3 regions of the Arthrobacter sp. MW3 TE3886 genome follow, and region 1 is predicted to be linked to each of the others. Evidence: riboswitches for the same ligand, from Rfam matches in the RefSeq annotation. Region 1 holds a riboswitch; each other region holds the start of a gene.
What was found. Region 1 has a riboswitch for thiamine pyrophosphate ahead of ABH915_RS20675 (ECF transporter S component). Riboswitches for the same ligand answer to the same signal wherever they lie in the genome.
Positions count from the first base shown of each region.

Region 1 (7,780 bases):
TCCGCCGGCGGCGCCTGCACCGCATAGAACCCGGACTTCGCCTCCACGCTGAGGCCGAACTGGCGCAGCGCCTGCATGTGCGGCTGCACGGTGCGGGTGCCGAGGTCGCAGCCGCCGGCGTAGGGCAGCCGGTAGGTGTCGGCCTCGTCCAGCAGCGGGCCCAGGAGCATGATGACGCTGCGGGTCCGGCGGGCCGCCTCCACATCCATGGATGCCAGGTCCAGGACGGCGGGGCGGCGGATCTGGAGGTCGTTCGCGTTGAGCCAGGTGCATTCGACGCCGATGCTGGTCAGCACCTCCACGATCCGGTTCACTTCCTCGATCCGGGCCAGCCGGCGCAGGGTGGTGGTGCCACGGTTGATGAGGCTGGCGCACAACAGCGCGACGCCGGCATTCTTGCTGCTGTTGACGTCCACCGCGCCGGCGAGCGTGCGGCCGCCCTCGACGCGCAGGTGGGTCATCTGGGGCCGGCCCACCTTGACGATGCTGTGCCCGACGATCGCCTCCAGTCGCTGGATCATCTTCAGGCTCAGGTTCTGCTTGCCCTGTTCCATCCTGGCGATGGCGCTCTGGCTGGTGCCGAGCTCCGCGGCGAGTTGTCCCTGGGTCCAGCCCTTGGCCCCGCGCGCCTCGCGGAGCAGGATGCCTACGTGTTCAGCAGTCGGTTGAGTCATGCCCCGAAAATATCACGCATGATTTATCAATCGCGGTAATTCCGGCCGGAATGGCGCCAATCTCACACGAATACCCGCACCATGCGATAACCGGGCGCGGCGCCGGAGCTCCCCGGACCTCCGGCGCCGGCGCCGGTTACTGGCGGGTGAGGAAGACGAGGTTCCAGGTGCCCGCGCCGAGGGCCGCGGCGACGGCGGCAGCGGCGATGCCGAGTCCGCCCAGCAGCACCCAGGCGTCGAGTCCGCTGAACGTGGACGGTCGGGCCCAGGTCCGCGCGGCGCCGCCGAACCCGCGGGCCTCCATGGTCACCGCGAGCCGCGAGGCGCTCCGGATCGCCTGCACCAGCAGGCCGAAACTCTGGCCCAGCATGGCGCGGAACCGCTGATAGGGGTTGCCGCTTGAGCCCACGCCGCGGGCCCGCCGGGCCATGCCGATGGTCTGCCATTGCTCGGCCATGATCCCGACGAGCCGCATGGCGGCCAGGGTTCCCAGGACGAACCGGTGCGGCAGTTTTGCGTTCTGGGCCAGGGCGTCGGCCAGGTCCGTGGGGTCGGTGCAGCTCATCAGCAGCACCGCAGGCAATGCGATCGCGAGCCCGCGGAGCATAAAGCCGATTCCCAGCTGCAGGGAACCGGCACTGATGGACCAGATCCCGGCATCGAGCAGGACGGATCCGGAATCAGGCGCCAGGATGGCCGTGCTCCAGCCGCCCAATGCCGCCGCGAGGATCAGCGGCCAGCCGCGCTGCCACAGCAAGGCAACGGTCAGGCCCGCCAGCGGCAGGAGCAGCAGTTCGAAGGCGAGCGCCACCGACGCCGAAACCCAGTCAATGGACAGCGCCAGGACCAGGGTGATCAGGGTGACCGCCGTGAACTTGGAGAGCGGGTTGGCGCGGGTCAGCAGCGCATGGTTGCCGCGCAGGCTCAGTGCGTCCCTCATGGCGAGGCCCCCTCCGGCAGCTGAAGATCCGGGCCGGGAGCATCCGCGGCGGCCGTTTCCCGTGGCCGGAGGCGCAGTTCGGTGCCACCGAGGACGGCGCTGAATTCGGCGTCGTGCGTCACTGACACAACGGCGGTGCCGGCGTCGAGGAGCTCGGACAGGAACGAGGCGAGTTCGGCCCAGGTATTGGCATCCTGGCCGAAGGTGGGCTCGTCCAGGACCAGCACCTGGGGGTGCGCCGCCAGCACGGTGGCTACCGAAAGGCGCCGCTTCTCGCCGCCGGAGAGCGTGTAGGGGTTGGCGTCCACAAGCTCCGTCAGCCGCAGCCGCTCCAGCAGTTCGTCCACGCGGTCTTCGCCGTAGCCGAGGTGGCGCGGGCCGAACATGAGCTCGTCGAGGACCTTGCCGGTGACGAACTGGTGCTCGGGTTCCTGGAAGACGGTTCCTATCCGGGCGATCAGCTGCTGGGCCTTCCACCGGTAGGGATCGGGTCCGGCGCCCCTGCTTAACCGATCAGCGGAGTGTCCACTGGAGTGACCAGCGGCGGGACTGCTCAGCTCCGCCGCGGCCCCGACCGTTCCCGCAACGGGCCGCAGGAGCCCTGCCAGCGTCAGCGCCAGGGTGGACTTCCCCGTGCCGTTCGCTCCGGTGATGGTCAGGGCCTCGCCGGCGCGGACCTGGACCGAGACCCCGGACTGGACCGGGCGCGGCGCGATGGTGCGGAACCCATCGCGCAGCCCGGCCCGCCGCGGCCGCTCGCGGGACACTGCGAGCCCTTCGGCCGCGAGCAGAACGTGTCCCGCTCCCCGCGCCGGCAGCCGCATCCGCGTCGCCGGGACGTGGCCCGGCACCCAGACGCCCGCACCGATGAGCATGTCCCGCGCCTCGGCCAGGACCCGGTCCGGGGGCCCGTCGATGAGGACCGCGGAGTCCGTGGCGGACCCTGGCTGCAGCACCACGATCCTGTCCACAAGGTCTTTCCAGACCCCCACCCGGTGCTCCACGACCACCAGCGTGGCGCCCGTCTTGTCCAGGCAGCGGCCGACGGCGTCGCGGACCTCCAGGACGCCCGCGGGGTCGAGGTTGGCGGTCGGCTCGTCCAGCAGCAGCAGCCCTGGCCGCATCGCGAGGATCCCGGCGAGCGCCAGCCGTTGCTTTTGTCCGCCGGAGAGGGCCGACGTCGGATGGTCCAGCGGCAGCCGGCCCAGCCCGACGTCGTCGAGCGCCTCGCGCACGCGCGGCCAGATCTCCGCTGCCGGGACGGCCAGGTTCTCCGCCCCGAAGGCGACGTCGTCGCCGAGACGGGACAGCACCACCTGTGTTTCCGGGTCCTGCTGCACCAGCCCGGCGCGGCCGCGCTGCGCCCGTGGCGCGGCGCCGTCGATCAGCAGGCTGCCGGTCTCGTCAGCATCTTCGGCGTCGCCGATGTCGCCGGCCGGCCCGGATGCGCCGGCCGCGCCGTCGCCCAGCACGCCGGCCAGGGCGTGGAGCAGCGTCGACTTGCCGGCGCCGGAGGGCCCCAGCAGGAGCACGCGCTCCCCCGGCCGGATGTCCAGGTCAAGGCCGCTGACCGCGGGCCGGGTCCGTCCGGCGTGCCGCCAGCCCCAGCCGCGGGCCGTCACGGCGGCCGGCCGGACGCCCGGTGAAGATTTCATGGTTCTCTGCAGGATTCAGCGACGGGGCTCAGGAGAAGACGGGCTCCGTGGCGGCCTTGCGGGAGGCAAAGGAGCCCAGCACTCCGGTCTTCGCCAGGCCGCGGGTGGCGAGCCAGGCCAGTCCGCCGGCAATCACGGCGCCGGAGATCGTGGTGAAGACGATGTAGGCGAGCTTGTCGCCGGCTTCGTAGGCGATGTTCCAGCCCCACGGCAGGAAGGAATCGTTCAGACCGCAGAAGAGGCCCGCCCCGGCGCCGGCCAGCAAGGACACGGGCAGGTTGAACTTCTTGTAGAGGAAGGCCGCGAAGACCAGTTCGGCGCCGAGGCCCTGCAGGATGCCGGAAATCAGCACCGTGGTGCCGTACTGCGAGCCCATGATGAGCTCGCCCGTGGCCGCGACGGTTTCGCAGAAGAGCGCGGCGCCCGGCTTGCGGATGATGAGCATCCCCAGCACCGCCGGGATCATCCACCCGCCGGCGTAGAGTCCGCTCAGCGGCGGGTAGACCGCGTTGACCGGAGTCGAGATCAGGTTCGCGCCCTGGGACCAGGCCCAGAAAATGACGCCGCCGGCTACGGCGATCAACGCGGCCACCACAATGTCCACCACGCGCCAACTGAAGTTGCGCCGGGCGGATGAACGGCTGGCGGAACCATGCTGTGCTGAAATATCTGTCATGTCGTCCTCCTGAGGAACAGGAGGGGAGGGTGCTCCGGCCGGACTCGGCTTCCGCCGCCCTCCGCGCACCCTGAGAACTCGACTCCCTTGCGCCGGTACTAACCGGATCAGGTTCGAGGGTCTGCGGCTGTCCGCACTCTCAGCGCCCACCAAAGGTTTCCCCGGATTTTTCCGGCGATGCCCGACGGCGGCGCTCCCCTGTCGTAATTGTTTTCGCCCTTGTGGGCTGGCTCAGTTTACACCCGGACGGCCGGGTTTTCAGTGGTGTGCCGTCACAATCGTGGACCGGACTGCGGCGGTCCCGGCGGCCGGGAAAACCATCTTGGTAGAGTCGTCGTGTCGGACACCCGGACCCGCCAGCGGGCGGCCTCGTCACCCACCGGAAAGCTGGAATATTTTGTCGCACTCACCGGCCACACAAGGTCCCTCCGGGGAATACGATCCCGATTCGAGCGAGCCGCAGCCGCAGGGTTCCCTGGCGGCGCTCATCGGCCGCGTGCTGGCCGAGATGGAGGCGCTCCAGTTCGCGTCGTTCAGCAAGGATGACGCCCTGGACCTCGGGCTCCTCCTTGTCGAGCTGGGCAGGCAACGCTCGCTGCCCATTGCCGTCGACATCACCAAAGGCGAGCAGGTGCTCTTCCACGCCGCGCTGGACGGCGCCACACCGGACAACGAACGCTGGATCAACGCCAAGAAGCGCACCGCCATGCGGTACGAGGTCCCGTCCCTGCTGGTGGGCCTCCGGGCCCGCGCTGCAGGCGGAAGGATCGAGGACAACGCCTGGTGGGACCAGTCGGAGTTCGCCGCCCACGGCGGGGCGTTCCCCATCTACGTGCGCGGCACGGGTGCCGTTGCCGTCGTCACCGTCTCCGGCCTGCCCCAGAAGACGGATCACGAACTGGTGGTCGAGGCCCTGCGGATGGTCCTCACCCCGGAACGCTAGGCTAGGGGAAAACCGTTCCCGTCCAAGGAGACCGAAGAATGAACATCCTCATCAAGCTGCTCGGCACCGGCGTCAGCCTCCTGGCCGGCTTTGCCGGCACCAAGCTGGTGGACACCATGTGGGAGAAGTCCACGGGCAACAAGCCGCCCAAGGGCCAGGAGGACGACGTCCCCACCACCCTGCACTCGGCCCTGACCTTCGCCCTGATCTCCGCATCGGTCAGCGCCATCATCCAGGTGCTCGCCAACCGTGGCACGCAGCGCGCGATCACCCGCTTCGCGAAGACCCAGGATATCGTCTGACCGGACCCGGCTAGCCGCGGCCGCTGCGGTCGAAGCGCCGGCCCGGGCGCCGGCCAACGGGCTCAGCGGCCGGCTTCGTCGTCGTCCGCTCCGTCCGTTGCCGCCTGCCGGGCGGCCTTCTGGGCGGCCCTCTGGACTATGGCCTCAAGCTCGTCGGAGCTCAGCAGCTCCGGGTGCAGGTGCTTGGTCCGGTAGCCGGCCCGGCCCACCATGTGGGCGGACACGGGGACGGTGAGCAGCTGGAAGAGCCAGGCCACCAGCAGGACGGGCCACACCGACCAGGTGCGCATCTGCAGGCCGAGGGCCGCCAGCAGCAGGAAAAGGCCGAGGACCTGCGGTTTGGTGGCCGCGTGCATCCTGCTCATGAGGTCCGGGAACCGCAGCAGCCCGATGGCGGCGGCGAGGGACATCAGGGCACCGGTCACCATGAACACGCCGGAGACGGCGTCGATCACTGTGTCAGGATTCACGGACGCCCTCCCGCCTGTCGGCCACGAACCGGGCCACGGTGACCGAGCCGACGAAGCCGATCAGCGAAATCGCAACGAGCAGCATCAGGTTGTTGAGGTGCCGGTTGGCGGCCATGTCGATGCTAAGGGCTGCGCCGAAGATGGCCAGCAGCACGTCGGCGGCGAGAACCCGGTCCAGCAGCGAGGGCCCCCGCGCGATCCGGACGATCGCCCCCGCAGCGGCCAGGGACAGGACGACGGCGGTCACCGTCAGGACGGTCTGCATCATGCGGCGATCTCCTGTGTCAGTGCGGAAAGTTCGTCTTTGGTCCCCATGATCCGGATCAGCCCGGCCTCGGTGTCCCGGACCTCTTTGCGCAGCTTGGCCGCGTCCTCGGCATTGCGGACGTTGATGCCGTGGATGTAGAGCGTGGACGTTGACCTGTCCACCTCCACCACGAGGGACCCGGGAATCAGCGAGATCACATGCCCGGTGGCCGTGACCAGAAGGTCCGAATGGCTCCGGAGCGGCACGGCGACGATTGCGCTGACCACGTCCGGGCCGCGGACCACGGCCAGGTACATGACCTGGAAGCTTGCCGCGACGACTTTTCCAAGAAAGACGAGGGCGAAGGGCACGGCGCGGAGCACGTTGAAGCGGCCGCCGAGTTCCACCGGGGGCAGATAGAAAATGCGCGCCACGAGCACCGCGATGAGGGCTCCGAAGAGGAGATTGCCCGGGCTGAAGTTCTGCCAGAGTGCGCCCCAGACAAAGACGAGCCACACCAGCAGCGGCAGTTCCTGGCGCAGGGAGATCCTTTTCCGGTTCATTTCCCGCTGCCCTCCTGGACCTGCACCGGATGGACCGACGGAGGCACCGGCGGCACGGGCGCGTCCTGGCCGAGCACAGCATGGATGTAGGAGGTCCGGTCCAGCATCTCCTGGGCGGACTGGTCTGCCACCCTGAACAGCGGCCCGGCAAAGACGGTCAGGGCCACGCCAAAAACCACCAGGCCAAGGGTGGAGCCCACCATGGTGCGGGGCAGCAGGGTCACATTCGTCTTGCCGGCCCGGTCACCTGTGGCGGAGTCGGCCGGCGCTGCCAGGAGCACCGGATCGGGGTGTTCGGCGTCCTCGGGCTTGCGCCAGAACGCCCGGTTCCAGACCCTCGCGATCGCCAGCAGGGTCAGCAGGCTCGTCAGCACGCCGCCGATCACCAGGGCGTAGGCCAGCGGCGTTCCCAGTTCCACGCCTGCCTGAAGCAGCCCCAGCTTGCCCAGGAAACCCGAGAACGGCGGGATTCCGGCGAGGTTCATGGCGGGAACGAAGAACAGGACCCCCAAGACCGGGGAGAGCTTGGCCAGCCCCGCCACGCGGTCCACGGACGAGCTGCCGCCACGGCGTTCAATCAGGCCGGTCACCAGGAACAGGCTGGTCTGGACGGTGATGTGGTGGGCCACGTAGAACACCGCGGCGCCCAGGCCGGCCACCGTGGACATGGCCAGGCCGAACACCATGTAGCCGATATGGCTGACCAGGGTGAAGGACAGGAGCCTCTTGATGTCACTTTGGGCCAGGGCGCCGAGGATGCCCACCACCATGGTTAGCAGCGCGGCGACCATGAGCGGGCCGTTGAGCGCATCCCCCGGGAAGAGCAGCGTTTCCGTGCGGACCATCGCATAGACGCCCACCTTGGTGAGCAGCCCGGCAAACACCGCCGTGACCGGGGCCGGCGCGGTGGGGTACGAGTCAGGGAGCCAGAAGGACAGCGGGAACACGGCGGCCTTGATGCCGAAGGCCACCAGCAGCATGACGTGCAGCAGCGTCCGCGTGCCCTGGTCGAGTTCCCCGAGCTTGATGGCGAGGTCCGCCATGTTGATGGTTCCGGTGGCACCGTAGATCATGGCGATCGCGATCAGGAACAGCACTGAGGACACGACCGAGACCACCACGTAGGTCACGCCGGCCCGGATGCGCGGGCCTGTCCCGCCGAGGGTGATGAGCACGTAGCTGGCCGTCAGCAGGATCTCGAAGCCGACGTAGAGGTTGAACAGGTCCCCGGTGAGGAAGGCGTTGGACACCCCGGCTACGAGGATCAGGTAGGTCGGGTGGAAAATCGAGACCGGCGCGTCGCGGTCGCC
Region 1 covers NZ_JBGCAN010000001.1:4,520,249-4,528,028, forward strand. Annotated here, with positions in the region: gene ABH915_RS20660 (UDP-N-acetylglucosamine 1-carboxyvinyltransferase) at 1-674, opposite strand, end outside; gene ABH915_RS20665 (energy-coupling factor transporter transmembrane protein EcfT) at 811-1,614, opposite strand; gene ABH915_RS20670 (ABC transporter ATP-binding protein) at 1,611-3,269, opposite strand; gene ABH915_RS20675 (ECF transporter S component) at 3,298-3,945, opposite strand; TPP riboswitch at 4,012-4,155, opposite strand; gene ABH915_RS20680 (heme-degrading domain-containing protein) at 4,343-4,888, shown strand; gene ABH915_RS20685 (DUF4235 domain-containing protein) at 4,927-5,190, shown strand; gene mnhG (monovalent cation/H(+) antiporter subunit G) at 5,253-5,660, opposite strand; gene ABH915_RS20695 (monovalent cation/H+ antiporter complex subunit F) at 5,650-5,928, opposite strand; gene ABH915_RS20700 (Na+/H+ antiporter subunit E) at 5,925-6,470, opposite strand; gene ABH915_RS20705 (Na+/H+ antiporter subunit D) at 6,467-7,780, opposite strand, start outside.

Region 2 (7,780 bases), 1.3 Mb from region 1:
AGAATCTGCGTGGCAAGGGCCGCCTGACCGAGGCGGACGTTGACGCCACAGTCCGCGAGATCCGGCGTGCCCTCCTGGACGCCGACGTCGCCGTGCCCGTGGTCCGGGAGTTCACCGGCCGCGTGCGCGAGCGTGCCCTCGGCGCCGAGGTCTCCGGGGCGCTGAACCCGAGCCAGCAGATCGTGAAGATCGTCAACGAGGAACTCGTCGAGATCCTCGGTGGCGAGACCCGCCGGATCCGCCTGGCCAAGACCGGACCCACCATCATCATGCTGGCCGGTCTCCAAGGCGCCGGCAAGACCACCCTGGCCGGCAAGCTGTCCAAGTGGCTCAAGTCCCAGGGCCACAGCCCGATGCTGGTGGCCTGTGACCTCCAGCGCCCCAACGCCGTCACCCAGCTGCAGGTGGTCGGCCAGCGCGCCGGCGTGCCCGTCTTTGCCCCGCACCCGGGCGCCACGTCAACCGAATTGGACCACCCGGCCGGCGACCCTGTCGCCGTTGCCCGCGCCGGCGTCGAGGAAGCCAAGCGCACCCTCCACGACGTCGTGATCGTGGACACCGCCGGCCGTCTCGGCGTCGACGCCGACATGATGGAGCAGGCGCGCCAGATCCGCCGCGCGATCGTGCCGAACGAAGTCCTGTTCGTGATCGACTCCATGATCGGCCAGGACGCCGTCAACACGGCCCTGGCCTTCGACGAGGGCGTCAACTTCACCGGCATCGTGCTCTCCAAGCTCGACGGCGACGCCCGCGGCGGTGCCGCGCTCTCCGTCGCGTCGGTGACCGGCAAACCGGTCATGTTCGCCTCCACCGGCGAAGGCGTGGACGACTTCGAGCTCTTCCACCCGGACCGCATGGCCTCGCGCATCCTGGACATGGGTGACGTTCTCACCCTGATCGAGCAGGCCGAGAAGTCTTGGGACAAGGATGAAGCCGCCCGGATGGCGAAGAAGTTCGCCGACCAGGAAGACTTCACCCTCGATGACTTCCTCGCCCAGATGCAGCAGATCCGCAACATGGGCTCCATGAAGAAAATGCTCATGATGATGCCCGGTGCGCAGAACATCCGCCAGCAGCTGGAGCAGTTCGACGAGCGCGAGATCGACCGCGTCGAGGCCATTGTCCGCTCGATGACCCCGCACGAGCGCGTGGCTCCGAAGATCATTAACGGCTCCCGCCGGGCCCGTATTGCCCGCGGTTCCGGCGTGCACGTCTCCGAGGTCAACGGACTGCTGGAACGCTTTGCCCAGGCCCAGAAGATGATGAAGAAGATGGCCGCCGGCGGCGGGATGCCCGGCATGCCGGGGATGCCGGGCATGGGCGGCGGGGCTCGCAAGGGCGCCAAGCCCGCGCCCAAGAAGAAGGCCCGCTCCGGCAACCCGGCCAAGGCGGCGCAGGAACTGCGCGACGCCGAGGCCAGGCGTGCCGCCGGTCCGAAGGCCCTGCCCACCGGAGCGTCGTTCGGCCAGCAGGGCGGCGACTTCGACCCGTCCCAGCTGAACCTGCCCAAGGGCTTCGACAAGTTCCTCGGCGGCAGCAAGTAGCCGCAGGTGCTGACGGCCGCCGGCACTGTGTCGCCGGCGGCATCAGCACTGAAGTGCCATAGGGTTAGACAATGTTCAAGCAGCGCGTAGTCTTCGTCCACGGGGACGGCAGCTTCGGCGCCGCCGCGTGGCCAAAACAGCACGGAATGGCGCTGGACTACGACGCCCTGTTCCTGCGGCGGCACGGGTTTGACGCCGTCGCCGAACCGCTCGAATCCAACTTCGCCGCCGACGCCGCCATCGTGCTCGCATCGCTGGCCGACGACGGCCGCGGCGAGGCCGGCGGCCACGTGGTGGCCCACTCGCAGGGCGCGATCGCCGCGATGATGGCCGCCGTCGAGCGGCCCGACCTCGTCCAGTCGCTGACCCTGGTGGAACCTGCCTGCTTGTCCCTGACCGCGGAACTCCCGGCCACCGCCGCGCACCGGGCCCTCATGCAGCCGCTCTTCGACGTCCGGCACAACCTCAGCGACGACGACTTCCAGCGGGAGTTCATCCGCCGCGCGTTCGCGGCGGACGCCCCCGGGGCCACGACGCCGGAGGCCCTCCGGGCGGCGCGCCGGCTCCGCCTGCAGGCGCCGCCTTGGGAAGCCCCGCTGCAGATCGTGCCGGGCGTGCCGACCCTGGTCCTGACCGGCGGCTGGGAACCGCTGTACGAGGAAATCGCCGGCTACCTGCGCGAGACCGGCGCCCTGCACCGCACCGCCCCGGGAGGGCACCGGCCCCAGGATTCAGCCGAAGGGGACCGGGCCATCCGCTCCTACATCGCCGAGGTCAGCCGGCGCCAGCACGCCCGGGCCTCCTAGGAAGCTGCGGGCCCTCCCACCGAGGGCTGCGGCAGGTAGACCTTGCCGCCCGAGGCGAGGAACTCGTTGCTCTTCGCCCGCATTCCGGCCGCCCTCTCTGAAAGGGCGGCCTGCTGTTCCGCCGAACCAGGATCCGCCGAAGCGGAGTCCGCCACACCATAGTTGCCGGTGCCGTATTCGTCCCGGATGTCCTGGCTGATCCGCATGGAGCAGAACTTCGGACCGCACATCGAGCAGAAGTGGGCCGTCTTGGCCGGCTCGGCGGGAAGCGTCTCATCGTGGAAGGCCTCTGCCGTCACCGGGTCCAGGGACAGCGCGAACTGGTCCCGCCAGCGGAACTCGAACCTTGCCTTGGACAGGGCATCGTCGCGTTCGTGCGCGCCGGGGTGGCCCTTGGCGAGGTCCGCGGCATGGGCCGCGATCTTGTAGGTGATTACGCCCGTCTTCACGTCGTCCTTGTTCGGCAGCCCGAGGTGTTCCTTGGGCGTGACGTAGCAGAGCATGGCGGTGCCGTAGCGGGCGATCTCGGTGGCGCCGATCGCCGAGGTGATGTGGTCATATCCCGGTGCGATATCCGTGACCAGCGGCCCGAGTGTGTAGAACGGGGCGCCCTTGCAGAGTTCCTGCTGGCGCTCCACGTTTTCCCGGACGAGGTGGAAGGGCACATGCCCGGGACCCTCCACCATGACCTGCACATCGAATTCCCAGGCCCGCTGCGTGAGCTCAGCCAGGGTGTCCAGTTCGGCGAACTGTGCCGCGTCGTTGGCATCCGCCGTCGCGCCCGGCCGCAGCCCGTCGCCCAGGGAGAAGGCGACGTCGTACCGCGCGAAGATCTCGCACAGCTCGTCGAAGTGGGTGTACAGGAAGTTCTCCCGATGGTGCGCCAGGCACCAGCCGGCCATGATGGAACCGCCCCGGGACACGATGCCGGTGACCCGGTTGGCCGTCAGGGGCACATACCGCAGCAGGACCCCGGCGTGGATGGTCATGTAGTCCACGCCCTGCTCGCACTGCTCGATCACGGTGTCCCGGAAGATCTCCCAGGTCAGGGCGTTCGCCTCGCCGTTGACCTTCTCCAGCGCCTGGTAGATCGGGACCGTGCCGATGGGGACGGGGGAGTTGCGGATGATCCACTCGCGCGTGGTGTGGATGTCGTCCCCGGTGGAGAGGTCCATGACGGTGTCCGCGCCCCACTGCGTGGCCCACTGGAGTTTGTCGACCTCCTCTGCGATGGAGCTGGTCACGGCGGAATTGCCGATATTGGCGTTGATTTTCACCAGGAACGCCTTGCCGATGATCATCGGCTCGGATTCGGGGTGGTTGACGTTGTTGGGAATGATCGCCCGGCCCGCGGCCACCTCGCTGCGCACCAGCTCCACATCGCAGTTCTCGCGCAGCGCGACGAACCGCATTTCCTGGGTGATGACACCGTCCCGGGCGTACCGCATCTGCGTGACGGTCCTGCCCTCAACGGCCCGGCGCGGCACCGGCCGGCCGCCCCGCCACTCGGCCGACGCCGCACCCCGGCGCACCGCCGACTTGCCGTCGTCGAGCAGCTCCCGTTCCCTGCCGGCGTAGGGTTCGGTGTCCGCCCTGGCCTCAATCCAGGGCGTGCGGAACGGCTCCAGCCCGCGGACCGGATCGCTGCCTGGTCCTGCCGTGCGGTACACCCGGAACGGCGGGTTCCGGACGCCACCCGGCGAGGGTTCCAGGGCGATTTCGGTCACCGGGACACGGATGCCGTGGTCCGGGTCCGTGGTAAAGGCCAGCGAGTGGGACTTCAGCGACTGTGTGGGGGCCGCAGGCTGGTTGTGGACAGGGCTGTGCTGTGTCAGTTGGGTGTTCACGGAAATACTCACTTCCTTCGCCGGCATTACCCGGACAGGTTCAACGGTCGCAGGCTGCGTCAGCCCGATCTCAGCCCCTGCAGGGGCACCCGTGTGGTCGTAGACGAAGCTACCACGCGCCTCCGGCCGGCCGTCGAGTGTGACGCGGACGGTAGGACCGCGTTGTTAGCGTGGCACTGTGACCCCGCCCAAGGCCGTGCCCCGCATCAGGATGGCGGCGCCGGAAGATATCCAAGCGCTGCCGGCTATCGAGGCCGCGGCAGACGGCGTCCTGATAAAGGAACTGGGGAACCGGGCGCTCCCGGCTCCGGAGTTGACGACACCGGTCGAGCCGCTGTTCATACTGGTCGCCGGAACTCCGCCCGTAGGCTTTGCCCGCGTTGACGCACTCGGCGGCCAGGCCCATCTGGAGCAACTCTCCGTGCAGCCGGACTTCGGCAGGCGGGGGATCGGACGGTCCCTGGTGGAGGCGGCCCTCGACGCTGCCCGGAGTCGTGGCTATCCCTGGATGACGCTTTGCACTTTCGCAGCCGTTCCGTTCAATGCCCCGTTTTACGCGAGCTGCGGGTTCGAGGAAGTCGCCCGGCCGGGGCCCGCGCTGGCTGCCCTGCGGATCCACGAAGCGCAGCTGGGACTCGATGATCTGGGCGCGAGGATTGTCATGCGGATTAGGCTTTAGGCCATGACCAGCATCATCGAGTTCAGCGGCCCCATCCTCACGGCGGCGGACCAGGTCCGCCACGGGCTGTGGTCGGTGGAGGGCCGGTTGACCTTCCACCGGCCCGCGGCCGCGCCGGAGCTCGTGCTCGACGGCTGGGTCATTCCCGGCCTCGTGGACGCGCACTGCCACATCGGCCTCGGCCCGGGCGGGGACGTTACCGAGGACACCGCGGAATCCCAGGCCCTGGCGGACCGCAACGCCGGGACGCTGCTGGTCCGTGACGCCGGCGCCGTCCACGACACCCGCTGGCTCCAGCAACGCGCGGACCTTCCCCGGATCCTCCGCTCCGGCCGGCACCTCGCCAGGACCCGGCGCTACCTGCCGGGCCTGGCCGTCGAGGTCGAGCCGGAGGATCTTGTCGAGGCCGTGCGGAAGCAGGCCCGCGCGGGCGACGGCTGGGTCAAGCTCGTGGGGGACTGGATCGACCGCGACGCCGGCGATCTCGCCGCCAGCTTTCCCGCCAGGACGGTCAAGGACGCCGTGCAGGCCGCCCATGATGAGGGGGCCCGCGTCACCGCCCACTGCTTCGCCGAGGACACCCTCGATGACATGCTCGATGCCGGGATCGACTGCATCGAGCACGCCACCGGGCTGTTGCCGCGGCATCTGCCGCGCTTCCTCGAACAGGGCGTCCCGATCGTGCCCACCCTGATCAACATCGCCACGTTCCCGGACATCGCGGCCCGGGCGGAGGCCAAGTTCCCCCGCTACGCCGCCCACATGCGCTCGCTGTGGGAGCGGCGGGCGGAGCGGATCCTCGAAGCCCACGAGGCCGGGGTGGCGATCTACGCCGGTACCGACGCCGGCAGCGTGATCAGCCACGGCAGGATCGTCGACGAGATCCAGGCCCTGCACGCCGCCGGCCTTCCCGCCGCGGCCGCCCTCGACGCCGCGGCCTGGTCCGCGCGGACCTGGCTCGGCGCTGAGTCCATCGGTGAAGGGGCCAGCGCCGATGTCCTGCTCTGCGCCGAGGATCCGCGGAGCAATCCGGCCACGCTCAGGGAACTAAAGCACATTGTGCTTCGGGGTCATCCCATCCGGTAGGAATAAATTGAAGCTTCAAGTAATTTAGTCTTATGCAAGGGTCACCGAAAGCCGGTGGCTACAGAATCCACGGAGCGTTGCAATGACCGCAGAAGCCAGCACCCAGGACCTCCTTCCTGCCGAACTCACCATGGGCACCGTGATGCTCAAGGTCGGCGACATGAAGCTCATGACCGACTACTACCAGCGCGCCCTAGGCCTGGAGACTGTGGCCGAACAGGACGGCGGGCTCTACCTTGGGCGCCAGCAGAAGCCGCTGGTCCATCTGGCGCCCGCCCCGGGCCTGAATCTTCCCTCCCGCGGCGAGGCCGGACTCTTCCACACCGCCCTCCTCTTCGAGGACCAGCACTCCCTGGCGGCCACCATTGCCAGCGCGGCCCAGTACGAGCCCCAGTCCTTCACCGGCAGCGCGGACCACCTCGTCAGCGAGGCGTTCTACTTCAACGACCCCGAGGGCAACGGCATCGAGCTGTACTGGGACCGGCCGCGGGAGGCGTGGTCCTGGGAGGGCAAGAACGTCGTCATGGACAGCCTCGCCCTGCCGCCGCAGCGCTACCTGCAGCAATACTTGACCGAGGAGTCCGTGACCGGCCAGCGCCAGGCCGCCGCCGGCGTCGGGCACGTCCACCTGCAGGTCGGCGACGTCCAGTCGGCGCACGATTTCTATGTCGGCACGCTCGGCTTCGAGAAGACCGCGGGCTGGCACGGCCAGGCGCTGTTTGTCTCGGCCGGCGGCTACCACCACCACATGGCCATGAACGTGTGGAACAGCCGCGGCGCAGGCCCCCGGCGCGACACGCTGGGGCTGGGTGAAGTCCTCATTGAAGTGCCCTCCGGCGACGACGTCGCGGCCCTGGCCGACCGGCTCAAGGTCGCCGGCGTCGAATCCCACCACACCGGCGCCGAGCTGCGCTTCGAAGATCCGTGGCGCAACCGCATCCGCGTCGCCGTGCGCTAGAAGTTCTGCCCAGGCAAGCTGTTCGCTGGACATGCCCAGTGTGCACAGCTTCCCGCTGGACATGCCCACTGTTCGCTGACGGGACGGCTGGACATGTCCATTGGTCGCGGCCGGGAATGAGCACAGCTGCCATATGTCCAGTGCTGACGGCCGGGGGAGGGCATGCCCGCGGGCGGGCCCGGGTTTCCCCGGGCCAGCGAAGGGCATGTCCACTGTTCGCCGACGGGACGGCCGGGCATGTCCACCGGTCGTGGCCGGGAATGGACACTGCTCCCATATGTCCAGTGCTCACGGTCAGGGGAGGGCATGTCCGCGGGCGGGGCCGGGTTTCCCCGGGCCAGCGAAGGGCATGTCCACTGTTCGCTTACGGGACGGCTGGACATGTCCACCGGTCGCAGCCGGGAATGGACATAGTTGTCATATGTCCATTGCTCGCGGCCTGGGGAGGGCATGTCCGCGGGCGGGGCCGGAGCCGGGGCCGGGAGGGCCGGGTTTCCACGTACCAGCACACAACATGCCCACTGTTCGCTGACGGGACTTCGGAACAGTTCGGAACATGTCCAACGGTCGCAGCCGGGAATAGACACTCCTGCCATATGTCCATTGCTCACGGTCGGGGGAGGGCATGTCCACACGCAAGGGCGGCGAGCTTCGGCCCGTCGCGGAGGGCATGTCCAGTAGCCGGGGCGTCGCCGCGCGCCGAAGCGACTAGGCTGAAGCGACGTCGAAAACAGCGGTCAGCGGACCGCCGAACCCTAAGGACCAGCTGCATGGGATTCACCGAACTCTTTGTGTCCACCCACGAAGAAGCCCTCAAGCGCGCCGGCGCACTGGAAGGCGGCGCCCCGGCCGCGCAGGGG
Region 2 covers NZ_JBGCAN010000001.1:3,245,341-3,253,120, reverse strand. Annotated here, with positions in the region: gene ffh (signal recognition particle protein) at 1-1,544, shown strand, start outside; gene ABH915_RS14845 (alpha/beta fold hydrolase) at 1,616-2,350, shown strand; gene thiC (phosphomethylpyrimidine synthase ThiC) at 2,347-4,197, opposite strand; TPP riboswitch at 4,193-4,300, opposite strand; gene ABH915_RS14835 (GNAT family N-acetyltransferase) at 4,376-4,876, shown strand; gene ABH915_RS14830 (amidohydrolase family protein) at 4,880-5,962, shown strand; gene ABH915_RS14825 (VOC family protein) at 6,045-6,920, shown strand; gene ABH915_RS14820 (hypothetical protein) at 7,691-7,780, shown strand, end outside.
Region 2: it holds a riboswitch for thiamine pyrophosphate, as region 1 does, so the genes downstream of both, thiC (phosphomethylpyrimidine synthase ThiC) here and ABH915_RS20675 (ECF transporter S component) in region 1, are expected to answer to the same signal.

Region 3 (7,780 bases), 1.4 Mb from region 1:
AGGCGGGGGCGGTGGTTCAGTGGAACGACTTCGCCGTCGGACCCGCTGTAGCTCATGTCCACGGCGTATTTCTCCAGCTCGGCCTCGATGATGGCGAGGTCGGAGAGCGGATCGCGGTCCGATTCGAGCGTGCCGCAGTCCAGCACATGCACCAGGGCGGCGCACCGCTCGACGTGGCGCAGGAAGTGGTGGCCGAGGCCCTTGCCCTCGCTGGCGCCCTCGATCAGGCCGGGGACGTCGGCAATGGTGAAGCGGACCTCGCCGGCCTGGACGACGCCCAAGTTGGGGATGAGGGTGGTGAAGGGATAGTCCGCGATCTTGGGCCGGGCGGCGGACATGGCGGCGATCAGGCTGGACTTGCCAGCGGAGGGGAAGCCGACAAGGGCGATGTCGGCGATGGACTTCAGTTCCAGGACAACGTCGCTGGATTCGCCTTCGATACCGAGCAGCGCGAAGCCGGGCGCGCGGCGCTTCTGGGAGGACAATGAGGCGTTGCCGAGGCCGCCAATGCCGCCGGCGGCGGCGATGTATTCGTCGCCTTCGGCCACGAGGTCGGCGATGACTTCGCCGGACTTGGACTTCACCACGGTGCCCACCGGGACCGGAAGGATCAGGGTTTCGCCGTTCTTGCCGCCGCGCCAGTCGCCCATGCCGGGGCCGCCGTTGGTGGCGTGCCGGTGGGGCGCGTGGTGGTAGTCGAGCAAGGTGGTGGTCTGGGGGTCCACGCGCAGGATGACGTCGCCGCCGTTGCCGCCGTTGCCGCCGTCGGGACCGCCGAGGGGCTTGAACTTCTCGCGGTGGACGGAGACACAGCCGTGGCCGCCGGTACCGCCGGATACGTGCAGTACTACCCGGTCTACAAAGCTCGCCACGTGGATCTCCTCAGTGCTGTTCCCCGGACCCCCAAAGAGGCCCAAGATGATTGTAATGCGGTTAAAACACCGGTGGAGCGGACCTAATGGCCCGCCCCACCGATTTAGAACTTATGGTTACTCTGCAGCTGCAGCAGCCACGATGTTCACAACGCGGCGACCACGGCGGGTGCCGAACTCGACAGCACCGGGGGTCAGGGCGAACAGGGTGTCGTCCCCGCCGCGGCCTACGCCGGCGCCCGGGTGGAAGTGGGTGCCGCGCTGGCGGACGATGATCTCGCCTGCGGAAACTACCTGGCCACCGAAGCGCTTGACGCCGAGGTACTGGGCGTTGGAGTCACGACCGTTGCGAGTGGAACTCGCGCCTTTTTTATGTGCCATTTGAAATGCCTGCCTTCAAAAATTCTGGGGAATCTGCTGGAACCTGAACAGTAACGAAGAGTTACTTGATACCGGTGATCTTGACCTTGGTCAGTTCCTGACGGTGGCCCTGACGCTTCTTGTAACCGGTCTTGTTCTTGAACTTCTGGATGACGATCTTCGGACCACGGAGGTCTTCGAGGATCTCAGCCGTAACCGTTACCTTGGCCAGGTCCGCAGCAGCAGACGTGACTTTGTCACCGTCCACCAGGAGCAGTGCGGGCAACTCAAAGGTGCTGCCGGCTCCACCGGGGACGCGGTTCAGGGTAACGAAGTCTCCAACGGAAACCTTCTCTTGGCGGCCGCCTGCGCGGACAATCGCGTACACCACTGGGGAACTCACTTCTCTCGACGTTTATTACTAGATTTGCGTGCGGAACCAGGGGCCAAATTGTTTGGACCGGCTCACGCTGTGCCTCAACGCCGGTGGATTCCCCGGGGGAACCCATGAGCTATCCCCGGAACAAATCCATTTGGAATTCCAAGCGGACTGTTCTCAGGGTCATAACCCAAGTGTTGGCGTAAGCACCGAAGATCTAGAATACGCTAATTTTGCCTTCGGCCGCAAATGAGGCTGGTTCCGGCGGGTAGTCCGTGATAGGCGCCACAACCTCCTGATGCAAGACCCTGCCAACGTTCTTGACCGGGATCTTGACCATCCTGAGCTGTGTTGCCGCAACGACTTCCGGAACCGTGCCCCACCATCGTACCGGTAGTCCGGGCCAGCTCGTGTCAGGCGTACAGCCGCGGCGCGTCGAAGAAGTCCACTTCGTAGCGCGATGACTGCCGGAACGCCAGGGCCATGGCCTCCCGTTCGCTCTCCGATGCCCGCCTGGCCGCCGTGTCCGTGTACGCGATGGCCTGCCGGGTCGCGGCGGCGAAGTCCTCATCGGCGTAGGTCTTCAGCCAGTCGGCGTAGGGATGCTCCCCGGGGGCGCCGCCGGCCAGGAATTCCCGGTGCAGCGTGGAACCGACCTCGGCGTAGAGCCAGAAGCACGGCAGTGCCGCCGCCACCAGGACCCCGTAGCTGCCGGAGACCGAGGCGGCCAGCAGGTGGTCCACATACGATTTCGTGACCGGGCCCAGGGTGGAGTCCGTGGGGCGGGTGCTGAGCCAGGAACGGTGCAGCTCGGATTCGACTTCCAGGCAGGTCTGCGCCGAGCGGGCCCAGAACAGCTGCTCGGCCTCGGTGGGGGCAATCGCGGCGGCCCGGGCCAGGACCCGGGAGTAGCCGTTGAGGTAGATGGCGTCCTGGGCGAGGTAGTACGCGAACTCGTGCTCGGGCAAGGACCCGTCGGCCAGTCCGCGGACGAAGTCCAGGGCGTAGATGGCTTCAAGATCGCCGGTGGCTCCTGCGCGCAGGGCTGCGGCGAACTCCCCCGCTGCCGGACCGTGTCCGGCCGGGCGGCATTGTCCGTCGGTGAGTTGCTGCAGGTGGTGGAAGTGGTGGACCGGCCCGTTGCCGGTGCCGACGTCCAGGACCGAGGCTTCGCGGAGCGCGCCCAGCAGCCACGGCTTGACTTCCCGCAGCGCCGCTTCCCAGTCCCCCACCCGGGCCTGCACGGTGGCCATGGCCGAGGACAGCGAGCACCCGGTGCCGTGGCTGTTGCGTGTGGCGATCCGCTCCCCCGGTACGACCACGGTTTCCTGGCCGAGCAGGCCACCGGTGTTGACCAGCGCATCCGGGCAGCCGGCGGCGGCGTCGTTGCCTGCGGCGGCGTCGGCGTCTCCGGGCTCGCTTCCCTGGAGGTGTCCGCCCTTAACCAGGACGGTGGTGCCGGTCAGGGCGGCCAGCCGCTTGCCCTGAGCCAGGGCCTCGGCCCAGTCGGCCGCGACGGGTTCCTTGAGCAGGATGGCGAGTTCGGCGAGGTTGGGCGTGATGAGGTCCGCCAGCGGCAGGAGGGCCTGCAGGGCGGCCTCGGCCGATTCCTGCAGGAGCCGGTCACCGCTGGTGGCGACCATCACCGGGTCCAGGACGACGACGGCGGGGCGCACCTTTTCCAGCCAGCCGCGGACGGCGTCGATCACGGCGGCGTCACCGAGCATGCCGATCTTGACCGCGTCGATGCCGATGTCGTCGCTGATGGCGTCCAGCTGCGCCGTGAGGAACGCTGCCGGGGGGACGTGGACGGCGCGCACGCCCTGGGTGTTCTGCGCTGTCAGGGCGGTGATGGCGGCCATGCCGTAGCCGCCGTTCGCCGCGATGCTCTTCAGGTCGGCCTGGATTCCGGCTCCGCCGGAGGGATCGGAGCCGGCGATGGCCAGCACGCGGGGAATGCGCGGCGGCGCCGGCAGAGACTCGCTGTGCAGAAAATTGGCCGGCAGAAACTCGCTGGGCAGGAACTCGGACGGATTCGATCTCGCGGACAAGGCAGACATCCCTTCGCCGGTGCTAACCGGACAGGTTCAACGGGTCTGGATCTCAGCCGGCCCGATGCCCGGCACCCCGTGTCAGTGTTCCAGCCTAGCCGCTGCCACCCGGCGGACCCGTTAACGCACGGGCGGGCCCGGGCCTGGGCGGACGTATGTTACGCCCGCTTGGACCCGGACCCGCAGCCCGACCAGTCGAAAGGGTGACCGGTCGGGGATGTGGTCAGTCGCGGAGGACTACAGCTCCGACGCCGGCACGCCGACGCCGAGGATGATCGGCTCGTTGCCGGCCGGGACGGACGCAGGCCTGGCCGCAGCGGGAGCCTTGGCCTCGTGAACCGATCCGACCGCGGCCGGCCGGGTTGCCTCGCGGTGTTCCACGGAGGTTTCGTTGGCTGCACCCTGGGCCCGGCTTGCACTCCGGTTGCGGCGCCCGCGGCGGCCGCGCGTGGTGTCGGCTGTGCGTGACGCCGGCGCCTCCGCAGCGCGGACGGCCGACGGCACCTCGGGCGCCGTGGCTTCCGGGGCGGCAACAGCCGCTGCCTGGCCGGCGGCCTGGTCCTGCTTGCCGGCCTCGGCCTCGCCCAGGTTGGCGAAGGCCTCGGTCAGCAGGTCCAGGGTCAGGGCAGGTGACGGCGCGTCCTCGGCGTGCTCGACAAAGGGCAGGGCCACCTGCTCGCCGCCAAACGTCAGAACCGTTGCGGGACGCCCCGCTGCCTCGTCGGCGGCTGCGAGCTGTGTGACGGCGTCGACGGCGGCCTGGCGGGCCCCGGCGTCGCTGGCTGCGGCTGCCTCCCCGTCGTGCAGGTGCGCGGCGTGCGCCGCGGCAGCGATGTTGGCCAGCGCGGCACGGGTGGCTTCGGCCTTGGCGTGGCGTTCGGCCTCGGTGGGCTCGGCGTGGACGGGTGCGGGTGCGGCCGGCGCGGTCTCAGCGCCCTGGCCTCCCCTGCCGCGGCGACGGCTCTTGCGTTCCGTGCGGGCAGCAGGCTGCGCCTCGGTACGCGGCACATAGTGCTCCGCGGCGACCGTGTTGGCGCGGCGGTGCTCCACCGGCTCGTCGTGGGTGACGATGCCGCGGCCCGCACACGTTTCGCACTGCTCGCCGAAGACTTCCAGCAGCCCGGTGCCCATCCGCTTGCGGGTCATCTGCACGAGGCCCAGCGAGGTCACCTCGGCCACCTGGTGCTTGGTCCGGTCCCGGCCCAGGCACTCCACCATGCGGCGCAGCACGAGGTCGCGGTTGGATTCGAGCACCATGTCGATGAAGTCGATCACGATGATGCCGCCGATATCGCGCAGGCGCAGCTGCCGGACGACTTCTTCGGCCGCTTCCAGGTTGTTTTTGGTGACGGTTTCCTCGAGGTTGCCGCCGGAGCCGGTGAACTTGCCGGTGTTGACGTCCACCACGGTCATGGCTTCGGTGCGGTCGATCACGAGCGAACCGCCAGAGGGCAGGAAGACCTTCCGGTCCAGGGCCTTGTGGATCTGCTCGTCGATGCGCCAGGCCGCGAAGATGTCCGTGTCCTTGGTCCACTTCTCGAGCCGGCCCACGAGGTCCGGTGCGACGTAGGTGACGTAGGCCTCGATGGTGTCCCAGGCTTCCTCGCCGGAGACGATCAGCTTGGAGAAGTCCTCGTTGAAGACGTCCCGGACCACCTTGATGGTCAGGTCAGGTTCGCCGTAGAGCAGCTCGGGGGCGAGGATCTTGGTGGACGTCGACTGGCTCTCGATGCCTTCCCACTGCGCGCGGAGGCGGTTGATGTCGTGGGTCAGCTCTTCCTCGGACGCACCCTCGGCCGCGGTGCGGACAATGACGCCCGCGTCCTCGGGCAGGCGGTCCTTGAGGATCCGCTTGAGGCGGTTGCGTTCGACGTCGGGCAGCTTGCGGGAGATGCCGGTCATGGAACCGCCGGGCACGTACACGAGGTACCGGCCGGGCAGCGAAATCTGGCTCGTGAGGCGGGCGCCCTTGTGGCCGACCGGGTCCTTGGTGACCTGGACGAGCACGGAGTCGCCGGACTTCAGCGCGTTCTCGATCCGGCGCTGCTTGCCCTCGAGGTTGACGGACTCCCAGTTCACTTCACCGGCGTAGAGCACGGCGTTGCGGCCGCGGCCGATGTCCACGAAAGCGGCTTCCATGGAGGGCAGCACGTTCTGGACCTTGCCCAGGTACACGTTGCCGATCAGGGAATCCTGCTGGGTCTTGGACACGAAGTGCTCGGCGAGGACGCCGTCTTCGAGGACACCGATCTGGATTCTGTCGTCGCGCTGGCGGACGATCATCTGGCGGTCCACGGATTCGCGGCGGGCCAGGAACTCGGCCTCGGTGATGACGGTGCGGCGGCGGCCGGTGTCGCGGGATTCGCGGCGGCGCTGCTTCTTGGCTTCCAGGCGGGTGGAGCCCTTGACGGACGTGACGCGGTTGTTGACCGGCGCCTCGGCCATCGCCCGCGGCGCACGGACGCGGGTCACCGTGTTGGGCGGATCGTCGCCTTCCCCGCCGGTCAGCTCCAGGTCCTGGTCACCGCGACGGCGACGGCGGCGGCGGCGGGAGGTCACACCGTCTTCGAGGATCACCTCGGAGCCTTCATCGCCCTCTTCTTCGGTGCCTTCGGTCTCGGTGTCGGACTCGGCAGAGGTGCGGGTGCGGCCGCGCCGGCCGCGGCTGCGGCGCCGTCGGCGGTTGCCGGCGTCCTCGTCCTCGTCGCCTTCTTCGTCCTCGGACTCAGCTGCTGCCGCGGCAACGGGGGCCTGACGCACCACGGTGCTCAGGTCCGGGGCCTGGAAGATCACGGAAGTGAGGGCACCCGGTTCCATGAACAGCGACGCGGCCGGGCTCTCCTCGGGACGGGCTTCCGGCTCTTCGGGCTGGGCTGCGGCGGGCTGGGCTGCGGTGGCTTCCGCAGCGGGTGCTTCCGTAGCGGGGGCTTCTTCGGCCGGGAGTACTGCCGCGGGTGCTTCTTCGGCCTTCGGGGCGGCCTTGGCACGGCTGGCGCGGCGCCGGACCGGCTTCTCTGCAACCGTTTCTGCGGCAGCTGTGTCAGTGCCAGCTGCTGCGGGGGCCTCAGCCGCGGCAGGTGCGCCGGCTGCGGCGTCGTCTGCGAAGGCAGGCAACGGTTCCGGGGCGGCCACAGCTTTCCGGGTCCGGGTGCGCCGCGCGGGCGCCTTGGCCGCAGTGTCAGGTGCGGCAGTTTCAGATACGGCAGCTTCGGGTGCGGCTGCCTCGACGCTGGCAGCCTTGCGGCGGCCCCGGACGGGCTCATCTGAGCCGGCCGCGTCGGCCAGAGCGGCGGCTTCGGCCACGGCCTCCGCAGCCTCCTCGGCGTTGACCTTGGCGACGGGCGCCTTCCGGCGGGTCCGGACGGCCCTCTTCGGGGCTGCCGGAGCCTCTGCTTCCGCAGTTCCCTGTGCTTCCCCGGCGACTGCTACTTCTTCGTTTCCGGCTACAACCTGGTCATTATCCATATGTGGCGACACTCCTGCCCCTGATGCGCCGCCACATTCGGCGCCCCTTGGGGCAAATATGCGTCAACACCCGCAGGCATTGACAGAAGTCAATTGGATACCCTCAGGTTCGCACCGGCAGTGGGGTGCGGCAGCCCTGGAGGGCCGGCGAGATTGTTTTGGAACCCGTTGACCTACACGCCACAACCAGGTGCCGTCCAATGGCATTGCGGGACAGCTGGAATCAGAGGATCCGCAGCTCCCTGCTCATCATTGGCGGTCTTGAAACAAAATCGCCGGACCGGAATCCGGATGTGGATCGGGTTCCAGCCACGATCATTGTCTCACAGGAGCCGTCAAAGCAGGCGTAGGCGGGGCTGGAAGCGCATCAGGTGCGGCCGGGCACGGCGGACGGGGCCATTCTCCGGCGCTCTTCAGCCTGCGGCGTTACAATCGGGGCAAGAAGCACCCGGTCAAAACGACTAAAAAGGACTCAATTTCCATGCCCAGCATCTCCAGCACTGCCGGCGACGCGACCGTGCACCAACCGGGTTCCGGCCCGGCCCCCGCGGAGCGGTCCCTTCCCACGATGACCCGCGACCGCCCGTTCGCCTGGCTCCTGCTGATCACCGGCGTCATCGGCTGGCTCGCATCCGGGGCCCTGGTGCTGGAGA
Region 3 covers NZ_JBGCAN010000001.1:3,140,425-3,148,204, forward strand. Annotated here, with positions in the region: gene obgE (GTPase ObgE) at 1-872, opposite strand, end outside; gene rpmA (50S ribosomal protein L27) at 990-1,253, opposite strand; gene rplU (50S ribosomal protein L21) at 1,315-1,623, opposite strand; gene ABH915_RS14295 (bifunctional hydroxymethylpyrimidine kinase/phosphomethylpyrimidine kinase) at 2,025-3,617, opposite strand; TPP riboswitch at 3,654-3,751, opposite strand; gene ABH915_RS14300 (Rne/Rng family ribonuclease) at 3,900-7,127, opposite strand; gene ABH915_RS14305 (vitamin K epoxide reductase family protein) at 7,609-7,780, shown strand, end outside.
Region 3: it holds a riboswitch for thiamine pyrophosphate, as region 1 does, so the genes downstream of both, ABH915_RS14295 (bifunctional hydroxymethylpyrimidine kinase/phosphomethylpyrimidine kinase) here and ABH915_RS20675 (ECF transporter S component) in region 1, are expected to answer to the same signal.